DNA from 2 places in the Marinomonas sp. 15G6-16 genome. Region 1 is predicted to be linked to the other one. Evidence: predicted binding sites of a transcription regulator. Region 1 holds the regulator's gene; the other holds the start of a gene.
The links. Region 1 encodes sigma-54, which starts transcription at its own class of promoters, with help from an activator protein. Its sites were predicted from a motif close to TGGCACNNNNNTTGCTNT; they were not measured.
Positions count from the first base shown of each region.

Region 2: flgF (flagellar basal-body rod protein FlgF) is a predicted target of sigma-54. The motif match lies at 1,770-1,787, and genes of this name have one in related genera.

Region 1 is NZ_CM147916.1:3,135,881-3,139,049, reverse strand. Features, by position in the region: gene lptB (LPS export ABC transporter ATP-binding protein) at 1-644, shown strand, start outside; gene AC0L46_RS14855 (RNA polymerase factor sigma-54) at 720-2,192, shown strand; gene ptsN (PTS IIA-like nitrogen regulatory protein PtsN) at 2,210-2,659, shown strand; gene AC0L46_RS14845 (HPr family phosphocarrier protein) at 2,669-2,938, shown strand; gene mgtE (magnesium transporter) at 2,947-3,169, shown strand, end outside.
Region 2 is NZ_CM147916.1:2,424,603-2,427,771, reverse strand. Features, by position in the region: gene AC0L46_RS11635 (flagellar basal body L-ring protein FlgH) at 1-124, opposite strand, end outside; gene flgG (flagellar basal-body rod protein FlgG) at 138-923, opposite strand; gene flgF (flagellar basal-body rod protein FlgF) at 986-1,729, opposite strand; gene AC0L46_RS11620 (flagellar hook protein FlgE) at 1,859-3,169, opposite strand, start outside.

The sequences.
Region 1 (3,169 bases):
CTGGCCAAGCGGTTGGTTTGCTTGGTCCTAACGGCGCAGGCAAAACCACATGCTTTTATATGATAGTTGGAATGGTTGCCAATGATGCAGGCGGCATATTTATCGATGGTAAAGACATCACCAGTAACGCCATGCACACTAGAGCACAAAAAGGCATCGGTTACTTACCACAAGAAGCCTCCATTTTTAGAAAAATGTCTGTTGAAGACAATATTTTAGCGATTTTAGAAACACGCAAAGAACTCACAAAAGCCCAGAAAAAATCCAGGCTTGAAGATTTATTAGAAGAATTTCATATTACCCATATCAGAAAGAACTTAGGCATGGCCTTATCTGGTGGCGAGAGACGCCGCGTAGAAATTGCACGAGCACTAGCAATGAATCCAAAGTTCGTTCTCTTAGACGAACCCTTCGCTGGTGTTGACCCTATTTCTGTTGGCGATATCAAACTTATTATTAAACACTTACAAGAAAGCGGCATTGGCGTTCTAATCACAGATCACAATGTCAGAGAAACCTTAGACATCTGCGATAAAGCTTATATTGTGGGTAACGGATATATCATTGCTTCTGGTGATGCCAGTACAGTTATTAACAATGAACAGGTAAAAAAAGTCTATTTAGGTGACGACTTCCGCCTGTAACCCCTTATCATTACTGCAGAAAGGGAGTAGTATGCATAACTCGTTCCAATTCACTCAAATAAAAAGAGTTGCTCCATGAAGCAGTCTTTACAGTTAAAACTCGGTCAACAGCTGACCATGACACCTCAGCTACAGCAAGCGATACGTTTGTTGCAGCTTTCTACGCTGGATCTTAAACAAGAAATTCATGAATTTCTTGAGTCAAACCCTCTTCTTGAACTTGACGATGACGAACAAGGACAAGTAGAAGCACCAGCCAGCATCGAATCCAAAAGCACACCAGAAACACCTGATGTCAATACAAGTGAAGAAGCTCGTGTTGAATCAGAATGGACAGAAAGCATTCCTGAAGAGCTCTCAATAGACAGCAACTGGGATGACACCTATCAAAGCTCTGCCGCGATCAGCGACAACAATAGCTATGAAGGTGACGGCGACTTCGAAAGCCGTAATGCGCCAGCAGAAAGCATACAAGACCACTTAATCTGGCAATTAAATTTAACTCACATGTCTGATAGAGACATTGAGATTGCATACGCAATTATTGAATGCGTACAGCCAGATGGTTACCTAAGTATTACACCAGACGATATCTGCGAGTCTCTTTCTATCGAACTAGAAGAACTTGATATAGAAGAAGTCATGGCCGTCCAACATAGACTGCAGCGTTTTGATCCTATAGGTGTTTGTTCTACCGATCTACGGGACTGCCTCTTAGTTCAGTTAGAAGCGTTTCAAAACCATCCTTTATACAAAAGCACGCACAACCTGATTGACAATTATTTGCCACTTCTCGGTAGTCGTGACTTTGCGCAATTAAGCAGAAAAACAAAGCTCAAAGACGAAGCTCTCAAAGAAGTTGTTAGCCTAATACAGCAACTTAATCCTCGTCCAGGCTCTGTTATTGATGCAGACGATACGGACTATGTCATTCCAGATGTTTCTGTCAAAAAGCGCAATGGCAGTTGGCAAGTAGAGCTAAATAACGACGCTTTGCCGCCAGTCAAAATAAACGAAACTTATTCTGCTATGGCTAGCACCGCATCAACACCCGAGGACGCGAGCTATATTAAGACGTCATTACAAGAAGCCAAGTGGTTCATGAAAAGTCTACAAAGCCGAAATGAAACCCTACTGAAAGTTGCCAGCTGTATTGTAAGCCGTCAAATTGACTTCTTTGAATTAGGTGAAGAAGCCATGAAACCCATGGTACTTCATGATGTGGCAGAAGAAGTCGGCATGCACGAATCGACAATATCTAGGGTGACAACTCAAAAATACATACACACACCAAAAGGTATTTTTGAACTTAAATATTTCTTCTCTAGCCATGTCAACACAGCATCTGGCGGTGAATGCTCTTCTACAGCGATACGAGCCATGATTAAAAAGCTAGTAACAGATGAGCCAGCGAAAAAACCTTTAAGCGATAATAAACTAGCGACTATTTTGGCAGACCAAGGCATACAAGTTGCCCGTCGTACTGTCGCAAAATACCGCGAGGCGATGAACATACCGCCATCCAATGAACGCAAGCGATTGATCTAAACGGACACTATTTTACCATGCCATTAAAATCATTATTGAAAGCAGAACTTGTCTTTGCAAAACAAGAGATTGTCAGCAAAAAACGCGTTCTTGAGAACTTAGCGGAAGTCGCATCTAACAAACTGCATTGCGATAACGAAGCGGTTTATGACGCTTTGTTAGGCCGAGAAAAACTTGGTAGTACTGGTATAGGAAATGGTATAGCCATCCCTCATTGCCGTTTGGAGTCTGCTAATCATACGGCAATCGTTGTGATGTCATTACAAAATCCGATTGACTTTGATGCTATTGACAAAAGAGCGGTAGATTTGATCTTCGCCCTCATCGTTCCACCTCACGAGTGCGACTCTCATTTATCGACATTGGCGCAAATTGCAGAATTAGCACAATCGCCACAATCTTTAGATAAACTAAGAACCGCTCAAACAAACGAAGAGCTATTCAATATATTTGATTCGTTAATATAGGAAACATGCATGCAAGAAGAGTCTATTACTATCATCAACAAACTTGGCTTGCATGCTAGAGCAGCAGGAAAGCTTGTCGAAACAACTTCTCGCTTCTCCTGTGATATTACCATCGAAAAAGAAGGTCGTAACGTCGACGGAAAAAGCATTATGGCAATGATGATGCTCGCTGCAGGAAAAGGCACCGAAATTCATATTAAAACCAATGGAGATGACGAAGAAGACGCTCTAAAAGCCATAGTAGAACTGATCAATAATCGTTTTGGTGAAGATGAGTAACACTTTATATGTCAGAGAAAGCAACTCTAACTAACCATCTGCAGACAGTCACCGAATCTCTTGAATCCGGTGCCACCATGCAAATCCGTTATTTACTTAACGGTGCGCTACCTGCGCAGGACGTTGCTCGATTACTCGAATCCTCCCCGCCTAAAGAGCGAAAGCTTTTATGGGAGCTAATTAACTCAGAAAACCAAGGCGAAGTACTACAATACCTAAGTGAAGATATCG
Region 2 (3,169 bases), 710 kb from region 1:
CAACAGCATCTGCCGCACCAGCTGCTGCCGCATTCGCCACCGCTTGTTGATCTATGTCCCATGTCAAACATCCCGACAAGGTCAAGCTGCATAAAATCAAAAGGAGAAATTTAATCTTCATCATATTCCACACGCTATTATAACTGCTGTATCGCAAAGCTCATCATACCATCCGCTGCAGAAATCACTTTCGAATTCATTTCATAAGCGCGCTGGGTGGTAATCATATTAACCAACTCTTCAATAGAGTTTACATTGGAGGCTTCCAACATACCTTGAGCGAGAGTACCCAAAGAGTCTGTTCCAGGAACACCTACTAATGGCGGCCCACTCGCATTTGTCTCAGTGAAAATATTCTGACCAGATGCACTTAACCCTGTAGGGTTAATAAAACCTGCAATGTTAATTGCACCGACTTCTTGTGCATCTGCTTCACCAGACATTCGAACAGAAACGATGCCATCTTCGGCAATCATGATTTCAATGGCATTAGGGTCTATTTGAATACCTGGCTCTACCACCAATCCACCAGAAGTTGCTATTTGCCCTTCACTGTTCAACTGAAGACTGCCATCTCGGGTATAGCCGATTGTTCCATCTGGCATCAAAACCTGTAAAAAACCTTTTCCTTGGATAGCAACATCCAGCTGTCTATCTGTCATGTTGTAATCGCCGTTAGAAAAGTCTTTCTGCGTCGCTCCAACCTTAACACCTGTACCCAATTGCAAACCTGAAGGTAATTCAGCATTCTGAGCACTCAAGCCACCAGGCGCTCGCACTGTTTTATACATAAGATCTTCAAATACAGCGCGGTCTTTTTTGAAAGCCGTTGTCGAAACGTTAGCCAAGTTGTTGGCCACCACGTTCAACTGCTTATCCATTCCACTTAAACCAGTCTTACTTACCCACAATGCTGAATTCATAATAGCCTCTGTTATTCTATCTCTGATAACAATTATTTATTGGTACTGCCTATCAATGAAACTTAAGAAGTACGTTGTAATATTCGAGCTGATGAATTGGCATTCTCTCGAATGGCGTCCATCATTTTGACATTCATTTCAAATCGTCTCGAAAGGTTCATAATGTGCGTCATTTCTTCCACCGCATTCACATTACTACCTTCAACAAAACCAGATACCAACTTTACATTCGGATCCAACTCAAACGCTTGACCATCACGAGAATGAATCAGACCATCTTCTTCTTTTCGTAAATTCTGAATATCTGGGTTCACTAATTTAATTTGATTCAATACCGCCACTTCATTGCCTGCGCCACCTTGAGGAACAATAGAAATCGACCCATCTGATGTGATATTGATACTATCCAAAGGTGGTAAAAATATAGGCCCATCGACACCGGCAACTGGCAAACCTCGTCCTGTCACAAGTTGCCCTGCGGCATTAATTTGCAAGTCCCCGGCACGAGTGTAAGCCTCTTGACCACGCTCATCATAAACCGCAATAAAGCCTTCTCCGGCAACAGCCACATCCATATCTCGGCCAGTTTGAATCATGTCGCCTTGGGTATAACGTGTCGCTGGGTTTTCTGTCATAGCGTACACACGGCTTGGGTGATAATCCCCGTAAACCTGCATAGAGCGGGCTTGTTCAAAGTCAGAACGAAAGCCTGTTGTACTGACATTTGCCAGATTGTTAGCGTGTATCGTTTGAGCATTCATGGTTTGCACACCACCACTCATTGCTAAATATAAGGCCTTATCCACTGCCGCTCTCCTAGAAGAATTTGTTTCATTTAATTAATACATATCAAGAATCGTACCAACTTAAAAAATAAACAAAAAAAAGCCGAAACAACATAGTTGCTTCGGCCTAAATCTTCTCTCTCCAGAAAATTAACGAAGGTTTATTATCGTCTGTGTGACAGTATTTTCTGTTTCTAATGTTTTACTGTTTGCTTGATAATTACGCTGTGCCTCAATCAATGCAACCAATTCAGACGTTAAGTCAACGTTAGACTCTTCTAACGCTCCACCTTGAATTTTTCCTAATGTGCCGCTATTTGGACGACCGATATCAGCAGGACCAGAACTCTTACTGGCCAACCAAGACGTATGGCCATTAGGCATAAGACCGTCAGTACTATCAAAGGTTGCCAGGGCAAGCTGGCCAAGAGTTGCCGTTTGTTGATTTGTGTAGTTCGCCACTAAGAAGCCGTCGCCATCAAAAGAAATACCTTGCAGCTCACCAGCAGAAAAACCATCTTGATCAAACGTATCTGTATTTTCCAATGCATACTGCGTAGAACCATTTAGATCCAACGGTGTGATACGACCTCGGTTTGTTGGATCCAACCCAAGCACTTCTAATGCAATAGGTTCAGCAACTTCAAATGGAGGCAAACCTCGATAAGCACCAAGCAAGTTACCTGCCGCATCAAAAGACACAGAAGTATTGCTTTCCAAAAAGCGAGTCTCTGCACCTGTAATAGGATCTTCAAAAGTCTCTTCGCCATCCATAGTCACACGCAGTTCATAAGTATTATCTTCACCTTGCTTGATAAAGTAATAACCTATGGTGTGAGACTCACCCAAAGCATCATAGACAGTTCGTGTATTACTGTAGTTGTAAGTTTCAGGCTTAAGCGGATCAAATACTTCACGACCTACAGAACTTGAATCTCGAACTTCTTCAGGCGCTAATGTAGAAGCAATCGCGACGCCACCCAATGTACCTGCTACCGCCAAAGGTGTTTTGGTTCCCGCTTCAATATCGGCAGAGGTTGGCTCTGCGCCTCCGATATATAAAAGCTCAAATGGTGATTCATTATTTCCATCACCATTGTAATCCGTGCCACCTTGAGCCGAATTAAAAGTCGCAAAGGTTTCACCCATAAACGCAGCGCCAGTATCATCTAACATTGCACCATTCACTGTGGCGTGAACCTTGTAAGTGTTTGGCAACTCACTCTTAGAATAGTAATAAGTCACTATGTTTGTTCTGCCATTGGCATCAACAACACCTTGAGTCTGAGTGAAGTTATAAGTATCAGGATCAAGCGGATCAAACTCAGCTTTTATGTATGGAGGGACATCTTCATTTTTAGAGTTCAAGTTAACCTTTAAAGACATTTCTGTCGTTGGCTCTGGAGGAATACGGTCATTTGGTATTGTCATATCTTCCAAGTTACCACCAATGATCCCGTC